DNA from 2 places in the Mesorhizobium sp. M1027 genome. Region 1 is predicted to be linked to the other one. Evidence: riboswitches for the same ligand, from Rfam matches in the RefSeq annotation. Region 1 holds a riboswitch; the other holds the start of a gene.
What was found. Region 1 has a riboswitch for cobalamin ahead of NKH50_RS01240 (CbtB domain-containing protein). Riboswitches for the same ligand answer to the same signal wherever they lie in the genome.

Region 1 (3,401 bases):
TCGATCCTCTACACGATCGTGGCGATGCTCGGCCTGTCGGCGACGCTGTTCATGCCGATGCTGATCGCCCGCTTTGCCCGGCGCTGGGTCTATACCGCCGGCGCCTGCCTGCTGGCCGCCGGCTCGCTGTTCTTCGTCACCCATACGCTGGCCGGCCAGGTGGTGGGCATGCTCTGCCGCGTCGTCGGCGCCGGCGCGCTGGCGATCACGCTCAACCTCTACATCATGGACCATATCCGCAAGACCGATTTCATGCAGGCCGAGTCGCTGCGCATGGCGTGGTCGATGCTTGCCTGGACCGCCGGGCCGACCCTCGGCATTTACCTCTACACGCGTTTCGGCATCTATGCCGCGCATGGCGCGGTGGCCGTCTTCGCCATGGCTTTGCTGGCGCTGTTCTGGACCTACCGGCTTGGCGATAACCCGTCGATCCGCCCCGGCAAGACGCGGCCGGTCAATCCGCTGGCCAATATCGGCCGCTTCGTCGCGCAGCCAAGGCTGAGGCTGGCCTGGCTGATCGCCTTCGGCCGCTCCTGCTTCTGGACGACGTTCTTCGTCTATGGGCCGCTGTTCATGGTGATCACCGGCGAGGGCAAGCTCGCCGGCGGCCTCTTGGTTTCGGCCGGCAATGCGCTTTTGTTCATGGCCATCTTCTGGGGCAGGGCAGGAAAGCGTTTCGGCGGCCGGCGCACCATGACGTTCGCCTATTTCGCGATGTCGGCAACGCTGCTGGCGGCCGGCGCCGTCGGCGAGGCCGCACCGCTCATCACCGGCGCCTTGCTGCTTTGCGGTGCCTTCTTCACCATCGCGCTGGATGCGCTGGGCTCGACCGCCTTCATGCGCTCGGTGCGCTCGTATGAGCGGGCACAGATGGCGGCGGTCTACCGCACCTATCTCGACTTTTCCGAACTGACGCCGCCGCTGGTCTATTCCGTGGTGCTGGCGTTCTTCCGCCTGGGCGCGGTTTTCGCGACCCTCGGCCTGCTGGCGGCGATCTGCGGCTTCGTCACCTGGCGCTATCTGCCCAAATCGCTTTGATGTTCGAGCGCCGCATGGCGCTCGCGCACCCAATTGTGGAAGCGGTGCAGTGCCGCATCGAACGCAGGCCGTTCTGTTTGACCGCGCAGATCGCGACGTCTGCGGCGCCAGTTCTCCGGTTTGGCGAGGCGGCGCATTCGCCACACGATCCGGCGGAATTTGGTTTGCCGGGCGCGGCGATTCTGCCTATAGTCGCTGATGTCGTCGGTTCCGTTTGGAACCAAGAGGGAATGCGGTGCGGGCGAAATTGTTTGCCCAATGCCGTGGCTGCCCCCGCAACTGTGTGCGGTAGTCCTCTCCATATGCCACTGAAGGTTCGCCTTCGGGAAGGTGGGGAAGGGCGCTGATCCGCGAGCCAGGAGACCTGCCGGCGACAGGAAACTGACTTCTATGCCCTCGGGTGGAGGGCGAAAGGACAAGACATGAATACCGCTTCCGTTTCGCTCGGCGCTTCCGCCTCCTCGCAGTCGCGTCTCCTGCAGCTGGCGCTTGCTGCATTCCTCGGCATTTTCGTCATGGGCTTTGTCGGCTTCTCGCATATCGATGCGGTCCACAATGCCGCGCACGACTATCGCCACTCGATGGGCTTTCCCTGCCACTGACAAGGGGCTGACATCATGACACTGTTTCGCAACGTCGTCTTCATCGCGGCGATCGCAGGGCTTGTGGCCGGCGTCGTTCTCGCCTGCATGCAGGCCTACGCCACCGTGCCGCTCATCCTGAAAGCGGAAGTCTACGAACAGGCCGGCGGCGGCCATGACCATGCCGCGGCACCTGCGGCACCGGCCGAAAACGCCGCCGGCACGATGGCTATGAGCAGCGCCGCGCCGGCACCGGCTGAAGCAATGGCTCCGGCTGAAGACGAAGGCTGGGCGCCGGCCGACGGCTTCGAGCGCTTTGGTTTCAGCGTCGTTGCCAATATCGTCACCGGCATTGGCTTCGCACTGGTCCTGGTCGCGGTTTCGGAATTCGCCGGCGGCATCGGCAATTGGCGCCAGGGCCTGTTCTGGGGCCTGGCCGGCTTTGCCGTGTTCACGCTGGCGCCCGGCCTCGGCCTGGCGCCGGAACTGCCGGCGATGCCGGCGGCCGACCTTGTCCAACGCCAGATCTGGTGGTGGGCAACAGTGGTGGCGACAGCGGCCGGTCTCGGCCTTATCGCCTTCCGCAGATCGCTGCCGCTGGCGATCCTTGCCGTGGCGTTGATCGTTGCGCCGCATATTGTCGGCGCGCCGCAGCCCGACAGTTTCGAGACGGCGATCCCGGAAGGCCTGCATCATCAGTTCGTGGTGGCGGTGACGCTGACCAATCTGGTGTTCTGGCTGGTGCTCGGTATGGTCGTCGGGCTGGTGCGCGGACGCTTCACCGGCGCGGCAACCAGCCTGCGCGACAGCTTTGCCTGACCGCGCTGCCGGGGCGCTGACCCTGGTTATCGGCGGTGCGCGCTCCGGCAAGAGCGCGCATGCCGAGAGGCTGGTGAGCGCCTGTCCGGCGCCGTGGAGCTATATCGCCACAGCGCAAGCCTATGACGAGGAGATGCGTCAGCGCATCGCGCTGCACCGCTCGCGGCGAGGCGATGGCTGGACGACCATCGAGGCGCCGCTCGACCTTGCCGGCGCGATCGAGGCACTGCCCGACGGCCAGCCGGTGCTGATCGACTGCCTGACGCTGTGGCTGACCAACCATATGCTGGCCGACCATGATGTCGAGGCCGAATGCCAAAGGCTGGCCGATGTGCTGTCGCGGCCGCGTGGCCCGTGGTTCGTGGTGTCCAACGAGGTCGGCCAGGGCATCGTGCCGGACAATGCGCTGGCAAGACGGTTTCGCGATGCCGCCGGCCGGCTGAACCAGGACGTCGCGGCGGTCGCCGGCACCGTGCTTTTGATGGTGGCGGGGCTGCCGCTCAAGGTGAAATGACATGGCTGATACTATCGATCCCAAGACCATTGAACAGGGGGACGAGGAACGCCACCGCGCCAAGATGGCCAAGCGCAAGGCGGTGCAGGACGCCGAGGTTGCAGCCAAGACGGTGGAGAAGGGGCTGTTGATCGTCAACACCGGGCCGGGCAAGGGCAAGACCACGGCCGCCTTCGGTCTGGCGCTCAGGATGCTCGGCTACGGCAAGCGTGTCGGCGTCGTCCAGTTCATCAAGGGCAAATGGCACACCGGCGAGAAGGACGCCTTTGCCGCCTTCGGCGACCGTGTCCTCTGGCACGCCATGGGCGAGGGCTTTACCTGGGAGACGCAGGACCTGAAACGCGACATCGCGGCGGCCGAGGCCGCCTGGGCGAAGGCGCTTGAGCTGATGGCCGAGCCGTCGATCAGCCTGGTGGTGCTCGACGAGTTGAACATCGCGCTGCGTTACG
Region 2 (3,401 bases), on a different contig from region 1:
ACTCTTGATAAATCCGCAATATGTCCGCACCATTGAGCTTATCGGTGACGATGTAGAGGAGATGCCAGAGTATTATCATCCAGAAATCTATCGGGCTTTGGATGACTGGGATAAGGGTGAGGTTTCAGGAAAGCTGAAGAAAGAATGCGATGCCATCATCGCAGAGATGGGTGATCAGGAAGCCGCGCGCATGGCCTCCTATGTTCGCGTCACATATGACGACGGAGAAGATGAGTGGAACTTCTTGGATGAAGAAACCGCTACGACTTTCTTCGGATTGGAAGCTGCGACCTTTGACGTTCCCCAGTGTAGTTTCGCCGAAGTGGAGGAAGAAGGTTACTACCGAGCGCGATATGCCAACCTTGATCGCGTCGCGGTGATGGAGGTTCCAAGCGACCGTTATCACAGATTGACCGCGCCCGAGGAAGCTTAGAACCATCCACGAAGGGCGCATGTTACATCTCGACCTTGCGTGGTGCGTTTTCAGTACGAGATGACGTTAAGCGTAGGTAATGGCAGGTAAGAGTGCTCGACCAGAAGCTCAACTGCCTCCTCAATATCGCTGCCGATGTGCCGCAGGACACGTCCACGGGAGCGTGGATAGGCGTGAAGTTCCTGCACTCCACGGTCCGCTCTCCCATCGCCGGTGTGTGCCCGACGCCATCTTGTGGACGAGCTTGGCCGCCTGCACCCGGTTGTATTCCGGCTTGCGGTCCGCCTGGGCGGTCGGCCGCGATGGCTATCTCCATGTCAATCGGCGCCGAACTTTGACTGCCCGCTGCTTTTGATGAATTTGGCGAGGTCCCGCGCATAATCACTCTTGGTCTTCTCCTTGAGGCCCTGTGTCGCGAACTTGTGGTCCAGCAGGGCAAACAGGTCCAAGTCCCCTTCCGCCTGTGGCGCTGGCTTGCCCTCACCGCCCTCGGCTTCCCAATTGGGGACCGCTTCTGCGCGCTGCACCGTGGCGATTGTCCGCCCAAGACGCATCACAAGATCGAACGCCAAACCGTGCGCGTGCACGACGATTTGCCGCTCAGGCCTCATTTGGACAGGACTTGAGCTGGCCCGGTGGTTTGAGCCGGGTTACCTTGAGCCGGTGGGCTGCGAACAAGCAGTTCGAGACATTGGCCTCGATCACTTCGCAACACGCCGCTGCGCCTGGCCTCGGTGTGCTCCCCCCGAAATCGTTGTGTCATATCACCGAGGGCATCACGGCCAACAGCTTCCACATGGGCAACAGCCTCGCCATTGAGCCGAATATGGTCGCGAGCAGATCACCAACGAAGCGGTCGGAACCTCGGAGCCGAAGTTCGACGCCGAGGTGGTTCGCATGATGCGCTAAGCAGCACCACGGCGCTTGCCGGTATGTTTGCTGCCGGCAGCCGACGAACTCCTATCCTCCTGGACAAGGGCGCCGTGCGTCATTGCTTTGATTTACCGGCCGCTCAAGGCTTCCACAGTTTTCGCTTTCGAGGCGACCTTTGGAACATGCCAACGGAAATTTAACATAACGACATAAACATTTCTTTATGCGGCGTTGACAAAGAAGCGAACTGCTGTAATTGTCTCCCGCGTCGTGGTTCTCCGTACGGCGCTGCCGCAGCGGAGCTAAGAGGGAAGCCGGTGCGATGCCGGCGCTGCCCCCGCAACTGTTAGCGGCGAGCCAACCCCACTCATGTCACTGAGGCGAATAGCCTTGGGAAGACGGGTAGAGGCTATGACCCCGCGAGCCAGGAGACCTGCCACGGCGAATTACGTCCACGGGCGGGGTGTCTCGGTGGCCGCTGCAGCCTGGCGTTCGTGCCGGCCTGCTAGCGCCTTCCTTGTCACCGACGCCCCAACCATCGGGGTCTGGCATGACTGTCTCTCAGCAAATTCCTGTAGCAACGCTCGGCGTGCCCCGTTTCGGTCGTCGGCGAGAACTGAAATTCGCGCTTGAAAGCTACTGGTCCGGAAAATCGTCCGCTGCCGACCTTCTCACGACCGCGAAGGCGCTCCGTGCCGCTAGCTGGGAGGAGCAGCACGATCGCGGCGTGTCGAAAATCCCGTCGAACGACTTCTCGCTCTACGACCATGTGCTCGACACCGCAGCCATGGTCGGCGCCGTTCCATCCCGTTACGGCTGGAATAGCGGCGAGGTTCCACTTGACATCTACTTCGCAATGGCGCGGGGCAACCAAGGTCAGACGGAGGATTGTCGACACGCTGGTCACCAGCAGGCGGCTCATCGGTCTGATGTAACCGCGATGGAAATGACCAAGTGGTTTGACACCAACTATCACTACATTGTGCCGGAACTCAACGATGATCAGACGTTCGCCCTCTCGTCGACGAAACCGGTCGATTACTTCATCGAGGCTAAAGCTCTCGGCGTTCACACACGCCCAGTCATCCTTGGACCGATCACCTTCCTCAAGCTGGCGAAATCGCCTGCCGAAGGATTCGATCCCATCGCGCTCCTGCCGCGGCTGCTGCCCGTCTACGAGCAACTCCTGCAGAGGCTGAAGCTGTCTGGAGCCGACTGGGTGCAGATCGATGAGCCAGCGCTTGTCCTCGATCTGAACCCGAACGAACGAGCTGCGTTCGAATTCGCCTATGGCCAGCTGTCGAAAGCCGCGCCCGAGCTGAAGATCATGCTGGCTACCTATTTCGGGCCGCTGGGAGACAATCTCGAAACCGCGGTTTCTCTGCCCCTGGCCGGGCTGCATATTGATCTCGTGCGCGCTCCCGAGCAGCTGGAAACGGTGGGTCGGCTCGCACCGAAGGATCTGGTGCTCTCGCTTGGCTTGATCGATGGCCGCAACGTCTGGCGTGCGAACCTGCCCGCCATTCTCGACCGCATCAAACCGATCGTCGCCGGCTGGCCCTTGGACCGCGTCGAGATCGCGCCTTCTTGCTCGATGCTGCATGTGCCGATCGACCTGCGCATGGAGACGGAACTCGACGCGGACATCAGGTCGTGGCTCGCCTTCGCGGCCCAGAAGACCGACGAGTTGGTGTTGCTTGCCCGGGCCCTGTCCCAAGGCAGGGATGCGGTGGCAGGCGCGTTGAAAGCGTCTGCCGAGGCTGCCGCCACTCGCGTGACATCCACGAAGATCCATGACCCGCTGGTTGAGGGGCGGATCGCCAGCATTGACGACAGCATGAAGCGACGAGAGAGCGCTTTTGCCGAGCGCTCCAGAGTCCAGGCCGGCACGCTCGGGCTGCCGCCGTTCCCGACGACGACCATCGGGTCCTTCCCGCAGACGCCGCAGGTACGCAGGGCGCGGGCCGCTCATGCGAAGGACCAGCTGAGCTATGTCGACTACGAGACCTTCCTGAAGAAGGAGATCGAGGCTGCAATTCGCTGGCAGGAAGAGATCGGGCTGGACGTGCTGGTGCACGGTGAGTTCGAACGAAAC

Region 2: linked by a shared signal. The riboswitch ahead of metE (5-methyltetrahydropteroyltriglutamate--homocysteine S-methyltransferase) and the one ahead of NKH50_RS01240 (CbtB domain-containing protein) in region 1 are both predicted to bind cobalamin.

The regions. Positions count from the first base shown of each region.
Region 1 covers NZ_JAMYMW010000001.1:264,378-267,778, forward strand. The annotation lists gene NKH50_RS01235 (MFS transporter) at 1-1,038, shown strand, start outside; cobalamin riboswitch at 1,227-1,424, shown strand; gene NKH50_RS01240 (CbtB domain-containing protein) at 1,461-1,640, shown strand; gene NKH50_RS01245 (CbtA family protein) at 1,656-2,438, shown strand; gene cobU (bifunctional adenosylcobinamide kinase/adenosylcobinamide-phosphate guanylyltransferase) at 2,431-2,952, shown strand; gene cobO (cob(I)yrinic acid a,c-diamide adenosyltransferase) at 2,954-3,401, shown strand, end outside.
Region 2 covers NZ_JAMYMW010000016.1:57,773-61,173, forward strand. The annotation lists gene NKH50_RS26285 (helix-turn-helix transcriptional regulator) at 1-433, shown strand, start outside; gene NKH50_RS26290 (hypothetical protein) at 751-1,005, opposite strand; cobalamin riboswitch at 1,561-1,761, shown strand; gene metE (5-methyltetrahydropteroyltriglutamate--homocysteine S-methyltransferase) at 1,857-3,401, shown strand, end outside.